DNA from 3 places in the Streptomyces sp. NPDC002125 genome. Region 1 is predicted to be linked to each of the others. Evidence: riboswitches for the same ligand, from Rfam matches in the RefSeq annotation. Region 1 holds a riboswitch; each other region holds the start of a gene.

The links. Region 1 has a riboswitch for cyclic di-AMP ahead of ACWCQM_RS24400 (transglycosylase SLT domain-containing protein). Riboswitches for the same ligand answer to the same signal wherever they lie in the genome.
Region 2: it holds a riboswitch for cyclic di-AMP, as region 1 does, so the genes downstream of both, ACWCQM_RS05840 (M23 family metallopeptidase) here and ACWCQM_RS24400 (transglycosylase SLT domain-containing protein) in region 1, are expected to answer to the same signal.
Region 3: it holds a riboswitch for cyclic di-AMP, as region 1 does, so the genes downstream of both, ACWCQM_RS16230 (NlpC/P60 family protein) here and ACWCQM_RS24400 (transglycosylase SLT domain-containing protein) in region 1, are expected to answer to the same signal.

The regions. Positions count from the first base shown of each region.
Region 1 covers NZ_JBSFDD010000015.1:75,315-81,778, forward strand. The annotation lists gene ACWCQM_RS24385 (heavy metal translocating P-type ATPase) at 1-1,650, shown strand, start outside; gene ACWCQM_RS24390 (flavodoxin family protein) at 1,718-2,170, shown strand; gene ACWCQM_RS24395 (hypothetical protein) at 2,562-2,792, opposite strand; cyclic di-AMP (ydaO/yuaA leader) riboswitch at 3,151-3,338, shown strand; gene ACWCQM_RS24400 (transglycosylase SLT domain-containing protein) at 3,341-4,198, shown strand; gene ACWCQM_RS24405 (hypothetical protein) at 4,444-5,028, shown strand; gene ACWCQM_RS24410 (SIS domain-containing protein) at 5,096-5,989, opposite strand; gene ACWCQM_RS24415 (MBL fold metallo-hydrolase) at 6,394-6,464, shown strand, end outside.
Region 2 covers NZ_JBSFDD010000003.1:9,727-16,190, forward strand. The annotation lists gene trmB (tRNA (guanosine(46)-N7)-methyltransferase TrmB) at 1-529, shown strand, start outside; gene ACWCQM_RS05830 (PrsW family intramembrane metalloprotease) at 600-2,051, shown strand; gene ACWCQM_RS05835 (aldo/keto reductase) at 2,055-2,999, opposite strand; gene ACWCQM_RS05840 (M23 family metallopeptidase) at 3,142-4,182, opposite strand; cyclic di-AMP (ydaO/yuaA leader) riboswitch at 4,194-4,346, opposite strand; gene ACWCQM_RS05845 (PP2C family protein-serine/threonine phosphatase) at 4,580-5,737, opposite strand; gene ACWCQM_RS05850 (MerR family transcriptional regulator) at 5,872-6,464, opposite strand, start outside.
Region 3 covers NZ_JBSFDD010000008.1:90,763-97,226, reverse strand. The annotation lists gene ACWCQM_RS16245 (GNAT family N-acetyltransferase) at 1-653, opposite strand, end outside; gene ACWCQM_RS16240 (NlpC/P60 family protein) at 666-1,733, opposite strand; gene ACWCQM_RS16235 (hypothetical protein) at 2,091-2,444, shown strand; gene ACWCQM_RS16230 (NlpC/P60 family protein) at 2,517-3,671, opposite strand; cyclic di-AMP (ydaO/yuaA leader) riboswitch at 3,670-3,828, opposite strand; gene pcrA (DNA helicase PcrA) at 4,086-6,464, shown strand, end outside.

The DNA.
Region 1 (6,464 bases):
GGTGCGGGGAACATCTATCTGGAGGCCGCCGCGGGCGTCACGGCCTTCATCCTGGCCGGCCGGTACTTCGAGGCACGCTCCAAGCGCAAGGCGGGCGCCGCCCTCAAGGCGCTCATGGAGCTGGGTGCCAAGGAGGTCACCGTCCTGCGCGACGGCCGTGAGCTCACGGTGCCCACGGCCGCTCTGGGCGTCGGCGACCGCTTCCTCGTACGCCCCGGGGAGAAGATCGCCACGGACGGGACCGTGGTCGAGGGCTCGTCCGCCGTGGACGTCTCGATGCTCACGGGTGAGTCGGTCCCCGTCGAGGTCTCCGCCGGGGACTCCGTCACCGGTGCCACCCTCAACGCGGGCGGACGCCTGGTCGTCGAGGCCACCAGGGTCGGCGCCGACACACAGCTGGCGCGGATGGCCCGGCTCGTCGAGGCCGCCCAGAGCGGCAAGGCATCGGCCCAGCGCCTGGCCGACCGGATCTCCGCGGTCTTCGTGCCGGTCGTCATCGGGCTCGCGCTCGCCACGCTCGGCTTCTGGCTCGGCTCCGGCGCCGGCCTCACCGCCGCCTTCACGGCCGCCGTCGCCGTACTGATCATCGCCTGCCCCTGCGCCCTGGGGCTCGCCACCCCCACCGCCCTGCTGGTCGGGACGGGGCGCGGAGCCCAGCTCGGCATCCTGATCAAGGGCCCCGAGGTGCTGGAGACCACCCGCAGGGCGGACACGATCCTCCTCGACAAGACCGGCACGGTCACGACCGGCCGGATGACCCTGCTGAAGGTCCGCACCACCCCGGGCACGGACGAGGACCAGGCCCTCCGCCTCGCGGGCGCGCTGGAGCACGCCTCGGAGCACCCGGTCGCCCGGGCCGTCGCCACGGGAGCGGTCGCGGCGGTGGGCACCCTGCCCGCCCCCGAGGACTTCGCCAACGTCCCCGGGCTCGGCGTCCAGGGAGTCGTCGACGGGCACGCCGTCCTCGTCGGCCGCGAGAAGCTGCTGAGCGAGTGGGCCATCGAGCTCCCCGAGGAGCTCCGGGCCGCCAAGGACCGGGCCGAGAAGGCCGGCCGGACCGTCATCGCGGTGGCCTGGGACGGTGAGGCCCGCGCCGTGCTGGAGGTCGCCGACGCGGTCAAGGACACCAGCGCGGAGGCCGTCCGGCGGCTGCGCGCCCTCGGGCTGACGCCCGTCCTGCTGACCGGCGACAACCGCACGGTCGCCGAGGCCGTCGCCGCCGAGGTCGGCATCGCCGAGGTCATCGCCGAGGTCATGCCGCAGGACAAGGCCGACGTCGTCAGGAAGCTCCAGGCCGAGGGCCGCAGCGTCGCCATGGTCGGGGACGGCGTCAATGACGCCGCCGCACTCGCCCAGGCGGACCTGGGTCTGGCCATGGGCACCGGGACGGACGCGGCCATGGAGGCCGGGGACCTGACGCTCGTACGGGGCGACCTGCGCGCCGCCGCCGACGCGATCCGGCTCTCCCGCAGGACGCTGGGCACGATCCGCTCGAACCTGTTCTGGGCCTTCGCCTACAACGTGGCGGCCCTCCCGCTCGCCGCGGCGGGCCTGCTCAACCCCATGATCGCCGGAGCGGCCATGGCCTTCTCGTCGGTCTTCGTCGTGGGCAACAGCCTGCGTCTGCGGAGCTTCCGCGCGGCCGGCTGAGCGGGAGCCCGGGCCGCCGCCCGTCCCGGTTTGCCTCCGGGGGACGGGGACGGCAGGGTTCACAGGTGTGGCCACTCTGCTGATCGTGCATCACACCCCCTCGCCCAACTGCCAGGCGCTGTTCGAGGCCGTCGTCGCGGGGGCGACCACGGACGACATCGAAGGCGTACGGGTCGTCCGGCGCGCCGCGCTCTCGGCCACGGCCTCCGACGTGCTCGCCGCCGACGGCTATCTGCTGGGCACTCCGGCCAACCTCGGCTACATGTCCGGCGCCCTCAAGCACTTCTTCGACCAGGTCTACTACCCGTGCCTGGACGGGACGCGGGGACGGCCGTTCGGCTACTACGTCCACGGCGGCAACGACGTCACCGGCGCCGTACGCGGCATCGAGTCCATCACGACGGGGCTCGGATGGCGCCGTACGGCCGACGCCGTGACCGTCACAGGAGAACCGGCCAAGGCCGACACCGAGGCGTGCTGGGAGCTCGGCGCGACGGTCGCCGCCGGGCTGATGGAGTGACGACGCGCCACGTGTGAGGCGTGTGAGGCCGCCGCGGTCTGCCCGGCCCCCGCGATCCGGATCGAGGACTGACGGGACGGCCCCACGCCGGGGCCGAGGACTGACGGGACGGCACCCACGCCGGGGCCGAGGGCCGCCACGGGACGAGCAGCAGCTTGCCCGCGGTGGCCCGGGACCCGATGTCGCGGTGTGCCCGCTCAGCGTCCTTGAGCGGTGGCGCCGCCCGGTCCCGGGCAGCAGGGCCCCCTGCCGCACCAGGTCGAAGAGCTCCGCGCTGGGGTGCCCCGGGCGGCGCCACCCCGCAGGCCCCGGCCGGGGCCGCTTCCCAGGCCCGGTGCGGAGCCGGCGCGCCTCCCGCGCGAGCCGGCCCGCCCCGGGCTTCGCCTTCCCGTCAGTGCGGCCGCCACCTGAGCTTGCCGCCGCCCACCCAGCGCACCGAGGCCGGATCGTCGAGGTCGTGGACCGGGATCCCCGCCGCCGAGGCGGCGATCAGCACATCCGTCATGGCGGTCGCCCGGCCGACCACCTCCCCGTCGATCTCGACGATGCGGAAGGGCGGGTCGCCGGGCTGGACGGGCAGGACGGTGATCCGTGGGTACGAGGCGTAGGGGTTCTCGGTCATGCGTGGATCGATTCCACGCGGTGTCGGACGGTATGCCCATTGATGCGCGATCTGAGGCATCTGCCCGATTTGGATCGCTTTCTTGAAATTGATCCCGTAATCCATAAAAGGCCATTTCGTGTGACCTGGGGACCTTCAAGGGGGAGCAAAACGCCCTAATCGGACTCCGTGACCAGCGTCACCTGACAAGCCGCGGACGCCCGGACGGAGCGGCCGGTTCCCTTCTGCGCCAAGAAGAGTTGTCGGCGCCGTGTGCGATGGATTACATGAATTCCTGTGAATCGATCTTGCCGGTGAATTTTGATCACGAGATCGGGCTTGTTCGTTTCCCTATTTCTCGCCTACGGTCACCATCACTCCGGATGGAACGCCTAATCCTGCCGCCGTCCGGGAACCCGACCACTTCTCGTACGGCAGGAGCGGGGGACCCAAGTAAGCGCCGATCCGGTATCCGGAGCGGCTCGGGGTGAAGTCGCATTCACGTGCGGCCGGGCATCTCCAGCCCGAACCCGACAGCTCACTTCGTAGGCGACGGAGAGGAATTCAGCATGCCCGAAAACGGTAAGCACCGTCGTTCCAGGACCAGTTCGCTGACTCGCGGCGTCATCGCCGTGACCACGGGTGGAGCCGCTCTCGCCCTTCCCGTGTTCGGCGCGACCGGTGCCTTCGCCGCCCCGGCCCAGCCGACCGCCGTCGAAAAGGCGGCCACGTCGACTTCCGTGTCCGGAAAGGGAATTGCCGCGAAGAAGTCGGGCTCCACCACCTATTCCGTGATCTTGGGTGACACGCTTGCCAAGATCGCCCGCGAGCATTCCGTGAGCGGTGGCTGGAAGGCCCTGTACGAGGCCAACGAGAAGTCTGTCGGCGGAAATCCCGACCTGATTCACCCCGGTCTGAAGCTGACCGTCGGCGGCAAGGCCGAGAAGAAGTCGGCCGACACGTCCGAGAAGAAGGCCGACAAGGCCGCCGACCGTACCGAGAGCGCCGACCGCGCCGACCGTTCGGAGCGCACCAGCACCCCGATCGCCGCGGAGGGCGCTCCCGCCGCCGCCGAGGCCGCCCCCGCCGCCGAGCCGGCCGCGTACACCGACGACCTGGACGGCTGGATCAAGGAGTCGCTCGCCATCATGGCCGAGCACGGCATCCCCGGCAGCTACGAGGGCATCCACCGCAACATCATGCGTGAGTCCTCCGGCAACCCCCAGGCCATCAACAACTGGGACTCGAACGCCGCCGCCGGCATCCCGTCGAAGGGCCTCCTCCAGGTCATCGACCCGACCTTCCAGGCCTACCACGTGCCCGGTACGTCGACGGACAGCTACGACCCGGTCGCCAACATAACGGCCGCGTGCAACTACGCCGCCGACCGGTACGGCTCGATCGACAACGTCTTCGGGGCCTACTGAGCCCCGAGGGCACATGACCCGCTGACGCGCGAGGCGTGACGGCGGGAACAGAGTGACGGACGGCAGAGACGGGTGGTACGGGTTCGGCGGAACCCGTACCACCCGTCTTTCGTGTGCGCACACCTACTCCGGTGCCCTCGTGCCCGGCCGTCACGTCGTGCCCGGCGGTTCCCGGGTGCGCGACGACAGGCCGGTCGGGACGCGTTGACTGGTCTCGTACAGGTTCGTCGTCCATACTGCCCGCCGTGGAGCAGCGCATAGATTCGAACACCAAGCCCGAGTTCGCCGCGGGGACAGACCCGGCGTTCATCCCCGGCCTGACGGCCCCTGTCGCCGCGCGAACGGGGGCTGAGGCGGAGGCGGAGAAGGCGGCGCCCGAGGGGGTCCCGGAACCGGAGGACGCGGTCGTGCTCGCGGCCGAGGACGCCGAGGAGCCGGAGGAATCCGGCGACGCGGGGGAGTCCGGGAACGACGCGGACTCCGGCGCTGTCGCGGACGCCGTCGCGGACACGGAAGCCGGCGTGGAGCGCGAGGGTTCCGACGGCGAGGACGGACCCGTCTTCGAGGTCAGCGACCGGCGCGGATCCATCCGGGTGGACGCCACGGGCGTCCGCTTCACGCTGGACGACCAGGAAGCGGAGTTCGACTGGTCCGAGATCGGCGCGGTCGAGGTCAAGACCGGCCGTTTCGGACGCCGGTTCACCGTGACCGTCCACCTGTCCAGCCGCCGGTGGTTCAACGCCGAGGTCGAGGCCGAGGCGCGGAGCAGCCTCAAGGAGTGGACGGCGGATCTCGACGCCGCGCTGGACGCCCACTTCGAAGAGGGCTGACCCGCACGGCCGTCGCCGCGTACCGGGCCGCCCGCCGGCCCGGTACGCGGCATGCCGTGACGCGGGGTCAGGCTCCCGGCGCCCCTTCGAGTACGACCGACCGTGTCAGATGGCGCGGCAGATCCGGGTCGAGTCCCCTGGCCACGGCGCGGGCGACCGCCAGCCGCTGGACGCGCACCAGGTCGGCCAGGGGGTCCAGGCCGCTCTCCACCCACCGGGCCCCCGTCGCCCGCACCTGTTCCGCCAGGCCCTCCGGTGCCGCGCCGAACATCCAGGTCGCGGTGCCGGCCGTGGCGATGCTGATCGGGCCGTGGCGGTACTCCATCGCCGGATAGGACTCCGTCCAGGACAGGGACGCCTCCTTCATCTTGAGCGCCGCCTCGTTGGCGATCCCGACCGTCCAGCCGCGCCCCAGGAAGCTGAACTGGGTGCACTCCAGCACCCCGTCGGGAAGCGGCTCGGCGAGCGCCTGCTCCGCGTCCCGTACGACCTCGTCGGTGTGCAGCCCGAGGTGGGCGCGGAACAGGGTCAGGGCCGTGGTCGCGAACCGCGTCTGCACCACGGACCGTTCGTCGGCGAAGTCGAGGACGACCAGCTCGTCCGCCGCGTCCGTCACCGGGGTGTGCGGGTCGGCGGTCACCGCCACGGTCCTGGTGGTGCCCCGCAGCCGGTTCAGCAGGCCGAGGACCTCGGTGGTGGTGCCCGACCGTGTCAGCGCGACGACCCGGTCGTACGGCCTCCCGAAGGGGAACTCCGACGCGGCGAACGCGTCCGACTCGCCCTGCCCCGAGGCCTCGCGGAGGGCGGCGTACGCCTGCGCCATGTAGTACGACGTGCCGCAGCCGACCACGGCGACGCGCTCACCGCCGGCGGGCAGGGCCGCCGCCCGGTCGGCGGCGACATCCACGGCACGGCGCCAGCACTCCGGCTGGCTCGCTGTCTCGGTCTCGACAAAGGACATGTGCGCACTCCGCTTCCGCTGCTGCTCGCACCCGAGGGGTGGGCTGGGTGAAATCGTCGCCGGTTTGCTCAATTCTGCATGTTACATGGGTCAATCGAGCAAGAACAAGCAAAGGGTCGCCGGTTCCGTGCGCCGTGGTACGGCTGTTTTCGGCCAAGCTCGGTGGGTAGTCGGCTCATTCGGGTTCTGTCGTTCCGGGGTGGGTATCTGTCGCGAGCCGTGAACGCGCGGGGTGACATCCCGGCCATCGCGTGGGAAATCCTCCGATCGGCCGATGGGCCGAGACGCCGGACCGTCACCGCCGGGCGGCGGGCGGCGGGAGTCAGGGTCGATTTCGCGTCACCGGGTCTGTGTGTTGGCCGAGTTCGAACGCGCTGACGGATCGTGGTCGGCATAATCGCCCCATGCCGATCACGGGTGGGGACGTCGTCGACCTCGGCGCGGGCTTGTACGCCTGGCTGCCGCCGAAGCGGGG
Region 2 (6,464 bases), on a different contig from region 1:
CCTGCCCGTGGTCCTGGAGATCGGCTTCGGCATGGGCGAGGCCACGGCGCAGATGGCGGCGGACGACCCGGGCACCGGAATCCTGGCCGTCGACGTGCACACCCCCGGCCAGGGCAATCTGCTGGGACTCGCCGAGCGGGCGGGGCTGACCAACGTCCGGGTCGCCAACGGCGACGCGATCATCCTGCTCCGCGAGATGCTGGAGCCCGAGGCGCTGGACGGGCTCAGGGTCTTCTTCCCCGACCCGTGGCCCAAGAAGCGGCACCACAAGCGGCGGCTGATCCAGCCGGAGTTCCTCGACCTCGTCGCGGGGAGGCTGAAGCCGGGCGCGGTCGTCCACTGCGCGACGGACTGGGAGCCGTACGCCGAGCAGATGCTCGAGGTGCTGACGGCGCACCCCCTGTTCGAGAACACCCAGGCGGACGGCGGCTATGCCCCGCGGCCCGCGTTCCGGCCGCTGACCCGCTTCGAGGGCCAGGGTCTGGACAAGGGCCACGTCGTGCACGACGTGCTGTTCACCCGTCGCTGATCAGCCACGGCCGGGCGCCCGGGCGAAGGCGCCGTGGCCAGGTGTCAGTCCCCCTCGTTAGGGTCGACAGGTGTCCGAGGGGTCCGTGCAGCACCAGCAGCCGGCCGTCCCGGTTCTCGAGGAGCAGCGGCTCGACGAGTTCCTGGGCGCCGTCCCGGAGCGTGGCCAGTGGCGTTACCGGCCGCGCCGCGTCGGCATGGTCTGGCGCAGCAAGGCGTTCCGCGCCGGGGCGGTGATCACGGTGCTCGCGCTCTGCGGTCTGTTCATCCTGGCCCTGGTGCGCGAACAGACCGGCACCGAGGGCTTCCTGGTGGGGCTGGGCCTGGCCGTGCTGCCCGTGCCGCTGCTGATGTCGGCGTTCCGCTGGCTCGACCGGGTGGAGCCAGGCCCCTGGCGGAATCTGCTGTTCGCGTTCTTCTGGGGCGCGTGCGCCGCCGCGCTGGTGGCGATCCTGGCCAACTCCTTCGCGACCCGCTGGATAGCGACGGCCACCGCCGACCCGGGAAGCGCCGACACCCTCGGGGCCACAGTCATCGCGCCGGTCGTCGAGGAGAGCGCCAAGGCCACGGCGGTCCTGCTGATCTTCCTGTTCCGCAGAAGGGAGTTCGGCGGAGTCGTCGACGGCATCGTGGTCGCCGGATTCACCGCGACCGGCTTCGCCTTCACGGAGAACATCCTCTATCTGGGCAACGCCTTCGGCGAGGACCAGGAGCTCGGCACCACGGGCTTCGCCTCGGTGACGGCCGGGACCTTCTTCGTGCGCGTGGTGATGTCCCCGTTCGCGCACCCGCTGTTCACGGTGCTCTCCGGCATCGGCCTCGGCATGGCGGCGCTCGGAGGGCGGCGCCACCGGATACGCCGGATCACGCTGCCGCTGCTCGGGCTCGTGCTCGCCATGGGCCTGCACGCCCTGTGGAACGGCTCGTCGGCCCTCGGCCCGTACGGCTTCTACGTGGTCTACGGCGCGTTCATGGTGCCGTGCTTCGCCCTGGTGACCTGGCTGGCGATCTGGTCGCGCCAGCGGGAGCTGCGCACGCTCTCCACCGAGCTCCCGGTGTACGCGGCGGCCGGCTGGCTCGCCCCCGCCGAGCCGCTCGCCCTGGCCTCGATGCGGGCGCGGGGCATGGCCCGGGACATGGCCAGGCACTGGAACAGCCATCCGGACCGCGGCCGGGGCAGGGCCGCCGCCCGCACGGTCGCGGAGTACGAGTCGTTCGCGACGTCCCTGGCGATGCTGCGCCGCAGGGCCCGGCACGACGGCGCGGGCCCCGACTTCGCCCTCCGCGAGCAGGAGTTGCTGCACCACCTGTGGCACCGCAGGCTCGTCGCGTCCCCCGCCCTGACGCACGCCGCCCACGCGACGGGCCGGGTGCGCGTGCCCCGGCCACCCGCGCCTCTCCCGTTCCCCCGTCAGATGCCCTACGGGGACGCGGCCGTGCGGCAGCCGCCCGCGCCGCACCGCCACTACGGCGGCTACAACCCCTACCGGGAGGACAGCGGCGGCGCCCAGGGCGGCCGCTGAAGGTCAGGCGGAGGCTTCGGTGAGCTCCGCCAGGTCCTGCTCGGTCAGCCGCAGATCGGCCACCGCCACCAGCGCGGGCAGCTGTTCGACCGTACGGGCGGAGGCGATCGGCGCGGCCACGGTCGGCCGGGCGGCCAGCCAGGCGAGGGCGACCGTCGCGATCTCCGCGTCGTGCTCCTGGGCGACCTTGTCGAGCGCGGCAAGGACCTTGCGCCCGCGCTCGGTCTCCAGATGCTTGCCCGCACCCTGGGCCCGGGCGCTCTCCACGGAGGCCCCCGGCCGGTACTTGCCGGTGAGGAAGCCCGAGGCCAGCGCGTAGTACGGGACGGCCGCGAGCCCGGCGCCGGCCGCCGTCTCCTGGAGCGCGCCCTCGTAGGTGTCGCGCGAGACGAGGTTGTAGTGCGGCTGGAGCGCCACGTAACGGGCCAGGCCCTCGCGCTCGGAGAACTCCAGGGAGGCCCTGAGCCGCTCGGGGCTGATGTTGGACGCGGCGATCTCCCGCACCGAACCGGCCTTCACCAGCTGGTCGAGCGCGGTGACGATCTCCTCGACGGGGACGCTCTCGTCGTCGAAGTGCGTGTAGTAGAGGTCGATGTGGTCGGTGCCGAGCCTGCGCAGCGAGGCCTCGGCCGCCGCCTTGATGGTGGTCGCCGAGAGCCCCTTGTACTCGGGGTGGGCGCCGACCTTGGTGGCGATGACGACATCGTCGCGGCGGGAGCGGGCCGCCAGCCACGTGCCGATGAGCCTCTCCGACTCACCGCCCTCGTTGCCCGGTATCCAGGCGGAGTAGGAGTCGGCGGTGTCGATGAAGTTGCCCCCGGCCGCCGTGTACGCGTCGAGAACCGCGAACGTCCGCTCCTCGTCGGCCGTCCAGCCGAAGACGTTGCCGCCGAGTGCGAGGGGGAAGACCTGGAGGCTCGAAGAACCGAGCGGGCGCAGAGATGTCATACCCAAGGTCAACCGATCGCCCGAAGGAGCTATTCCGCTTCAGCGGGCGCATGGGCCGCACACGGGACCGGCGGCCCTGACGTCGGGGGGTCGTGCGTCAGGGCCGCCGGGGTACCGGTGCGCCGGGTGCCGGCGCGTGGGCTCAGATGGTGAGGCCCTTGCCGCGCAGCCAGCTCATGGGGTCGACGCCCGAGCCATCGGCGGTGTGGATCTCCAGGTGGAGGTGCGGGCCGGTCACGTTGCCCGTGGCGCCGACGCGGCCGATGGTGTCGCCGGTGGTGACCTTCTGGCCCGCGGTGACGTCCATCGAGGACTGGTGGCAGTACCAGATCTCGGTGCCGTCATCGAGCTCCAGGACCGTGCGGTAGCCGTACGAACCCGACCAGCCGGCCGACTTCACCGTGCCGCTGTGCACGGCCTTGACCGGGGTGCCGGTCGGCGCCGCGAAGTCCAGCCCGGTGTGATAGCCGGAGGACCACATCGAACCGGCCTGACCGAAGGTCGAGGTGATGGTGTACGAGGAGGTCGGGACGGCGTAGCTGGCGGCGAGCTTGGCAAGGCGCTCGGCCTCGGCCTTCTTCTTCGCCGCCTCTTCGGCCGCCTTCTTCTCGGCGGCCGCCTTCTTCTCGGCGTCGCTCTGCTGCTTCGCGGCCTGGGCCGCGGCCGCCTCGGCGGCCGCCTGCTCCTGAGCGGCCTTCGCCTCGGCGTCGGCGCCGGCCTGCTGCTGCTCGGCCTGCTGGAGAATCCGGGCGCGCAGCGCCTCGCCCGCGTCGGTGGCGCCCTGCTCGGCCTCGGCGGCGGTGATGCCCGCGGTGGTGAGGGGGGAGGACGCGGCGACCGTCTCGTGGTCCGAGTCGGAGTCGCCGGACATGAACGCGCCGACACCGGGAAGGGACTTGGCGTCGGGGAGGTTGTCCGCGATCGAATCGGGAAGGGAGATGGAGACCGGCGGCTTGCTCTGCGCGGTGGCCATGCCACCCGCACCGACGGCCGCGATGACACCGACACCGAGGACGGTGGAGCTACGGGCGAGGCCGCGCTGCTTGGCTACGCGGTGCCTGCCGCGTACGGGACGGATGGACTCCTCGGTGGGGTTCCATTCCTCCCATGACCTGTCCTCATCACCGAAGCTTCCGGGCCTGAAGGATGACGGGGCCTCGGGGGCAGGCTGGTTTGACGCCACGTGGGCGCACTCCTTTCCTTCCTTCTCGCCTACCGGGTTAGCTGACGGGTTCGGAGCAGGAAGGTCTCCTACGGGCCCCTTCGTCTCTCACGAGACACAGGTGTCCGATTCACCCCATGTAGGTGGTTCCCCGGTTCCCTTGCGGAATTCGGCGCTGCGCACGGTGCCGCCTCTTGCGACGACAGGTACAACCGCGCTGCGTTATCGAACGTTAATAGACACCCGGGTCCGATTCCAAGCTGTTCCCACAGATCGTTCAGCGCTCTGGCCTGGACTTTAAGGGCCCAAACGGTCGCAAACGGGCGAGTTGAGCACCCCGCGACACCCCCTCAGTTTCTGACGGTGTGTCAAATGTTATGCGGAGAGATGCCCCTCGGCTACGGAGTGTCGCCGTCGGTCATTCACTGTCCCGTCCCACGATCTTCACGGTCGTCCGCCGGTCCGGCTGCCCCCGGGCCGGCCGGCCGACCGCGAGGAGCGCCAGGTCGTCCGTCGACCTGCCCCCGGTGTGCAGCCGCACGTCGTCGGTGAGCGCGGACAGCAACTCCTCCGGCCCCGGGAAGATCCGGCCGCGCAGCCGGGCCTCCGGGTCGTAGAACACACCGTGCGCGTCCCGCGCCTCGGACAGCCCGTCCGTGAACGCCAGGAACGTCGAACCGGCCGGCAGCGGCCACTCGTCCGAACGGTCCGGCCAGGTGCCGAGCCCCATCCCCAGCGGCAGCGCCGGCACGGTGGGCGCCAGCACGTCGAGCGCCCCGTCCGGGTACAGCAACAGCGGCTCGGGATGGCCCCGGTTGATGGTCCGCAGCGTGGCCGAGCCCGCCGGGATCTCGGCGAGCACCGCGGTCACGAACCCCTCCGTGGAGTCGAACCCCCCGCGCCGCGCGCCCTCACGCGCCAGCGCCCGCTCCAGCCGCTGGACCACGCCCTCCAGCGACCGCTCCTGCTCGGCGGCCTCCCGGAACGCCCCGATCACCACGGCCACCGCCGCCACGGCGTCCAGCCCCTTGCCCCGTACGTCCCCGACCACCAGCCGCACCCCGTACGGGGTGTCCGTCACGGCGTACAGGTCTCCGCCGACGAACTCGTCCGCCTGCGCCGCCTCGTAACGCGCCGCGATCTGGAGTCCGCCGATCCGGGACTCGGGCATCGGGAGCACCGCCCGCATCGCGGTCTCGGCGATGACCCGGGCCGAGGCCAGCTGCTCGTTCCCGCGCCGCACGACGCCGTTGATGACGACGGCGAGCACGGACACGGTGAACAGGGTGAGGAGATCGGTCAGCGGGGCGACCCTGAACACCACACCGTCCGAGATCCGGATGGCGAGCACGACGAGGATCGCGGCCACTCCGACGCGGACCGTGGAGGCCAGCGAGAAGAACGGGGCCGCGACCAGCGCGGCGGCGGCGAAGAGCGGAACGGCGGTCACCTCGGCCGGTGTGCCCAGGTCGAAGGCCACACCGACGCAGATCATCAGCGCGGGCAGCATGCGCACGAACCGCCGCGCACGGGCGTTCCCGGCAGCACCCCCTCGCCGTCCGTCCCGCATCCCCACCTGTGCGCTCCTGCCCCGTCCGTCCACGGCTGCGGACGGTACCGCGCCCCACCCAGGCTGGCCGGAGCCGCGCCGAGCGGCGACCCGTCATCGGCCAAAGGGAGGAGCGCGCCGGAGCCCCGCCCCGCCGGAGGTCAGCCGGAGAGCCGGTGCTGCGCGTAGACCGTCAGTGCATCCCGTACGAAGACGGCCGTTCCGTCCCCGTGCCGATCGTAGTTCTTCGCGAAGCGCGGATCGGCGGCGTACATCTCGGCGAGGCCCGTCACATAGGAGCGCGTGGGCTCCCTCGTGACCGAGAGCCAGTCGCAGTGCCGGCGCGCGATGTCCTGCACCTCCTCGGCGCCCGCGTCCCGTCCGGCCGCCCTCGCCCGGCCGTAGTCCCGGGCGATGGTCTCGTGCTCCTCCTGGAACCGGGCCCGCTCGGCGGGGCCCAGCCCGCGCCACCACCGGCCGCTCCGCTCGTACGCCTCCCGGCCCCAGCGCTCGGTGACCTCCTGCTCGTACACCGTGTGATCGAAGCCGTCGAACACTTCCTCGGCCATGAGCCCCTCCCCTTCCTCGGTCCTCCGGAGAGTGGTCCGCACCGAGGAGATCTGCCGCCCGATGCGCTCCCGCTCCTGCTCCAGCAGGCCCAGATGGGCCCGCAGTGCCGCGGAGGCGTCCCGCTGCCCCTCCAGTACGTCCTTGATCGCGGGCAGCGAGAGCCCCAGCTCCCGCAGCAGCAGGA
Region 3 (6,464 bases), on a different contig from region 1:
GTGTGGAAACCGCGCTCGAAGGCGGTGCGGGTCAGCCAGGCGGAGAGCGCCGCGCCGACGCCCCGGCGGCGGAAGGCCTCGACGACGGCCAGTCCGGCCAGTTCGCCGATGCCGTCGGCCGGCACCGAGCAGCCGCCCGCGCCGGCGGGCAGGCCGTCCAGGGTGGCGAGGGCCGAGACCCCACCGCCCGCGCTCGCCCCGCGCAGCCAGGCGATCTCTCCGTCGTCCGGCCCGCCCTCACCGCCGAATCCGGTGTGCTGGACGGCCGCCGCGGCGGTGAACTCATCGGCGGTGACCGGCTCGGAGACGCGCAGGCCGTCCACCGGCTTCGGCGGGAGGAGGCCGTCGGGGGCACAGGCCATGACCGGGGCGCGGCTCTCCACCGTGAAACCGGCCGCCAGCAGGGCCGGTTCGACGGCGGGCGCCCAGCTGGGCAGGAACTCCAGCCGGGGCAGCCGCTCGTGCTCGCGGAACGCCGTGACCAGGTCGGCGATGTCCCCGGCGGTCGGTTCGGCGCCCTGGTCCGGGATGGCGTAGTTGGCGAACTTCAGCTCCCAGCCCGGGTTGTGGCGCACGGTGAACGGGCCCACCCGGTAGTGGTCCGGCGAGCTGAGCGTGAGCGTACGCACGTAGTTCTGGATGGCTGTGTCCATGAGGCCGGGAGCCTATGCGACGCGGGTCGCTCCCGCGAAAGGCATTTCGGAGATCGGCGCGATACGTACGGGCGCGCCCGGGCGCGGGGCGTGGATCATCTGCCCGCCGCCGATGTAGAGCCCGACATGGGTGACTCCCGGGTAGAAGAACACCAGGTCGCCCGGGGCCAGTTCGGAGCGGGAGAGGCGTTGGCCCGCGTTGATCTGGGTGTACGTGGTACGCGGCAGGGACACCCCCGCTGCGCGCCACGCGGCCTGGGTGAGCCCCGAGCAGTCGAAGGACGAGGGCCCGGTGGCGCCCCAGACGTACGGCTTGCCGAGCGCCCCGTACGCGAAGTCCACGGCCTGTGCCGCGCGGGCGTTGGGCGCGGCCACGGAGCCGCGCGGGGCGCTCCGGTCGGCGCGGTCCGTGCCGCCGTGCGCGGCGTCGGCGGAACGCTCGTAGGCGGCGCGCTGGGCGGCGGTGAGGGTGGCCAGCAGCTTCCGGGCGCCGGACAGCTTGGTCCGGACCTCGTCCTTGTGCTTCTTCAGGTCGGCCCGGCGGGCGGCGAGGACCTCCAGCTCGTCCTCGGCCCTGGCACGCACCTGCGCGAGGTCGCTGATCTGCCGGCGTACGCCGTTGATCGCGCCCGCCTGACGGTCGCCCGCCCGGTCCTCGAAGGAGGCGCGCTCCAGATACTCGTCCGGGTCGGAGGAGAGGGCCAGCCGCACGGCGGGGTCGACGCCGGCGCTGCGGTACTGGGCGGTGGCGTACGCGCCGAGGGCGTCACGCGCGGTGTTGAGGCGCTCGGTCCTGCGGGCGGCCTCGTCGCGCAGCGCGTCGACGGACTTCTCCGAGCGGGCCGCCGTCTCCTTGGCGCCGTTGTACTTCTCGGTGGCCGCCTCGGCCTCGTGGTACAGCCGGTCGACCTTGGCCTTGACCTGGGCCGGGGTGAGCTGGGGCTCCGCCTGGGCGGCGCCGTCCAGGCAGGTCGCGGTGGCGGCCCCGGCCAGGGCGAGCGTCGCGGCGGTGCGGGCAGCAGGGCCGGAGAACAGACTCTGCTTGGGCTTGCGGTGAGCGGGTTTTCGATGCGCGGCCACGAGGGTGGTGCGTCCTTCCGTTCGACTGCCCGTCGGGGGGTACCGGCGGGCCCGCCCGGGTCCGGCGACGGGCCACCACAGGGGGGAGCGGCCCGCCGCCGGATCTCCCGGCGGGGTGACCGGGGTGCCACCCGGTACGGGGCGGCGGTGCAGAGTCGGTCACCTGGGAGGGACGCTAAACCCGGGGCGCCGGGAAGAGGCGTAATGACAGCTATTGCCCGCATGTGCTGTTTCACTTCCGCCGAGTGACCGGAAAAATCAACCGGAGTCCGACAATCCGCGCAGGCTCGGGGGCAATTCATCGGGAAGTCGTACCTGGCCGAAGAGTGCTGGTATGGGCGTGGTTAGGCTGCGGCCATGGACGTACTCATCAATGTCTTCGTGGCCCTGCACATCATCGGTATCGCCTCCCTGCTGGGCGGCTTCCTGACCCAGATGAAGGCCATGGGGGCGGGTACGGCGCGCTTCGTGCCGGCCATGCTGCACGGCGCGCTCACCATGCTCGTGACGGGCGTCGCCCTCGTCGGCCTCAACCAGGCCGACGACCAGACCGTGAACAACATCAAGATCGGCGTGAAGCTGCTGGTCCTGATCGTGATCCTGGCGCTCGTCTATGTGAAGCGGGACGAGGAGAAGGTGGAGAAGGGCGCGTTCGCCGCGGTCGGCGGGCTGACGGTCGCCAACATCTTCATCGCCACGCTCTGGACCTGAGCGGCAGGCGGTCGCACGGCGGGGGGCCCGGGGGATCACTTCCGGGCCCCCCGCCGTGTGCGGGCGGCGAGGCTACGCCGGGCGCACGCTGCCGTAGATCGGCATGTAGTAGATCGACTCCTCGCGGACGTTCGCACCCGGCTTCGGCGCGTGGATCATCATGCCGTCGCCCTTGTAGATGCCGACGTGGCTGATGTCGTCGTAGAAGAAGACCAGGTCCCCCGGCTGGAGGTCCGCCGTGGCCACCCGGGTGCCCACCTCGACCTGGTCCCACGTGGTGCGCGGCAGATCGACGCCGGCCGCCTTCCAGGCGGCCTGGGTGAGCCCGGAGCAGTCGTACGAGGACGGGCCCGTCGCCCCCCAGACGTACGGCTTGCCGATCTGGGCGGCGGCGAAGGCGAGGACCTTGTCGGCCTTCGAGGCGTAGCCGCTGTCGGAGCCCGTGCCGCCGGTCTCCGTGCCCGCCTCCTCCTTCGCGGCCTCCTCCTCGGCCGCCTGGTCGGCCTTCTCCTTCGCGGCGGCGGCCTGCTGCCTGGCCAGTTCCTCGGCCTTGCGTTTCGCCTCCGCCTCCTTCTTGCGCTCCAGCTCCGCCAGCCGTGCCTTCTCCTCGGCGGTCAGCTTCGACAGCAGCGTGCGGGCCTCGGAGAGCTTCGCCTGCACGTCCTGCTTGCTGGTGCGCAGCGTGGCCTGCGACTCGGTGAGCGTCTCCAGGCTCTTCGTCGCCTCGGCCCGCTTTGCCGCGGCTTCCTTCTGCTGCGTACGGAAGTCGGCGACCGCCTTCTGCTGCTGGCTGGTCATCCGGGCCATCAGCTGGTCCTGGTCGAAATACGACTGCGGGTCGTCCGCGAGGAAGAACGTCGCCGTCGGGGCGATCGAGCCGCTGCGGTACTGCGCGGCGGCGTAGTTGCCCAGCTCCCGGCGCGTCTCGTTGAGCTTGTCGGCGCGCTTCGCGGCGGCCTCCAGCAGGTCGTCGACCTTGGAGCGCTGCTCGGTCTGCGCGGCCTTCGCCTCGTTGTACTTCTGCGTCGCGGTGCCGGCCTGCCGGTAGAGGGCGTCGACCTTCTTCTGGACTTCCTCGATGCTGGGCTTCGGCTCGGCGGGGGCGGCCGTGGCGCTCTGCGTGGACAGCAGGGTGACGGAGGCGAGCGCCGCGGTCGTGAGACCGACGGCAGGGGTGGTGGTGCGCACCCGGGTGCGCGGCTTGCGATGCGACGCCAAGGCCGGCATCTCCTTCCGTGGACCGCCTACCGGGTTAGCTGTCGGGTTCGGGCGGAACGGAAGGCTGCCCTACGGTCCGGTGGAGACGGACCGATTCACCCCGGTGCTGCGTGTGGGTCCCCGGTTCCGGGCTCCCGGGGGAGTGCGGATTCGGCGGGGGTGCCCGTGCGGCGCGGTTCGCCTCAAGGGGGTACGGGGCACCCGTCGGAGCACGCTAGCCAACCCGTGGTGTCCCTGTGAAGGTTGATGTTCGATATGCCCGATACATTTTCGTGACCTTTTCCGGAAGGCGGTCCGCGCGCCCCGGACCGTATCCGGAATCTCACCCACCGTGGGTGTTCCGTCTCGGTACGCGCACGGCCTTGGCCCTTGTCGCCGATGAGGCCCCGGGCTGTCGGTGCGGCCGCCTAGACTCGTGAGGCGATGAGCAGCCTCTTTGACGACAGTTTCCTGACCGGCCTCCAGCAGTCGGACGACGGACCCCCGCCGCCCCCGGAGGAACACGCCCCCGAAGCCGTGCCCGAGGGCCTCTTCGAGGACGTCTTCGACGCGCCTCCGCCGCCGCGCGACGCGTACTACCGCGACGGCGCCCCGCGCCCCGTCATCGACTCGGCCGCGCTGCTCGACGGGCTGAACACCGAGCAGCGCGCCGCCGTCGTGCACGCCGGGTCCCCGCTGCTCATCGTCGCCGGCGCGGGATCGGGCAAGACCAGGGTGCTGACCCACCGCATCGCCCATCTGCTGGCCGAGCGCGGGGTGCACCCGGGGCAGATCCTGGCGATCACCTTCACCAACAAGGCTGCGGGCGAGATGAAGGAGCGCGTCGAGCAGCTCGTCGGACCGCGGGCCAACGCCATGTGGGTCATGACGTTCCACAGCGCGTGCGTGCGCATCCTGCGCCGCGAGTCCAAGCGCCTCGGCTTCACCTCGTCGTTCTCGATCTACGACGCCGCCGACTCCAAGCGGCTGATGGCGCTGGTCTGCCGCGATCTGGACCTCGACCCCAAGCGCTACCCGCCGAAGTCGTTCACGGCGAAGGTCTCGAACCTGAAGAACGAGCTGATCGACGAGGAGACGTTCGCCGGGCAGGCCGCTGGGGGCACCTCCCATTCGAGCGAAGCCGAGAATGGGGGAGGCTTCGAGAAGACTCTCGCCCAGGCCTACGCGCTGTACCAGGCGCGGCTGCGCGAGGCCAACGCCCTGGACTTCGACGACATCATCATGACCACGGTCCACCTGCTCCAGGCGTTCCCGGACGTCGCCGAGCACTACCGCCGCCGCTTCCGTCACGTCCTGGTCGACGAGTACCAGGACACCAACCACGCGCAGTACACCCTGGTGCGTGAGCTGGTGGGCCCGTCCGGAGAGGCCGAGGCCCCCGGCGAGCTCTGCGTCGTCGGTGACGCGGACCAGTCGATCTACGCCTTCCGCGGCGCGACCATCCGCAACATCCTCCAGTTCGAGGAGGACTATCCCGACGCGACCACGATCATGCTGGAGCAGAACTACCGCTCCACGCAGACGATCCTCTCCGCCGCCAACGCCGTCATCGAGCGCAACGAGAGCCGCCGCCCCAAGAACCTCTGGACCAACGCCGGCGAGGGCACCCGGATCGCGGGCTACGTCGCCGACACCGAGCACGACGAGGCGCAGTTCGTCGCCGACGAGATCGACCGGCTGACGGACGCGGGGGACGCGAAGGCGGGCGACGTCGCCGTCTTCTACCGCACGAACGCCCAGTCCCGTGTCTTCGAAGAGATCTTCATCCGCGTCGGACTGCCCTACAAGGTCGTCGGCGGAGTGCGCTTCTACGAGCGTAAGGAGGTCAGGGACGTCCTGGCCTACCTCCGGGTCCTCGCCAACCCCGAGGACACCGTCCCGCTGCGCCGCATCCTGAACGTTCCCAAGCGGGGCATCGGCGACCGGGCCGAGGCGATGATCGACGCCCTGTCGATGCGCGAGAAGATCTCCTTCCCGCAGGCGCTGCGCCGCGTCGACGAGGCGTACGGAATGGCGGCCCGCTCGGCCAACGCCGTGAAGCGGTTCAACACCCTCATGGAGGAGCTCCGCACGATCGTGGAGTCCGGCGCGGGCCCGGCCGTCGTGCTGGAGGCGGTCCTGGAGCGGACCGGCTATCTCGCCGAACTCCAGGCCTCCACCGACCCGCAGGACGAGACCCGCGTCGAGAACCTCCAGGAACTCGCGGCGGTCGCCCTCGAATTCGAGCAGGAGCGCGCGGAGGAGGAGGGCGCGGGGACCCTCGCCGAGTTCCTGGAGAAGGTCGCGCTCGTCGCCGACTCCGACCAGATCCCCGACGAGGACGAGGACGGCTCGGGCGTCATCACGCTGATGACGCTGCACACGGCCAAGGGCCTCGAATTCCCGGTGGTGTTCCTGACCGGCATGGAGGACGGCGTCTTCCCTCACATGCGCGCGCTGGGCCAGGTGAAGGAGCTGGAGGAGGAGCGCAGGCTCGCCTATGTGGGCATCACGCGCGCCCGCGAGCGGCTGTATCTGACCCGGGCGGCGATGCGGAGCGCCTGGGGCCAGCCCTCGTACAACCCGCCCTCGCGGTTCCTGGAGGAGATCCCGGACCAGCACCTGGAGTGGAAGCGCAAGGGACCGATGGCCGCTCCGGCGGGACCCACGTCGGGGATCACGTCGTCGCTGTCCTCGTCGCGCTCGAAGTCCGGTCCCTCGGGGTTCGCGACCCGGCGCACCTCGGAGAAGCCGGTGGTCACCCTGGTGGTCGGGGACCGGGTCACGCACGATCAGTTCGGGCTGGGCACGGTGACGGCGGTC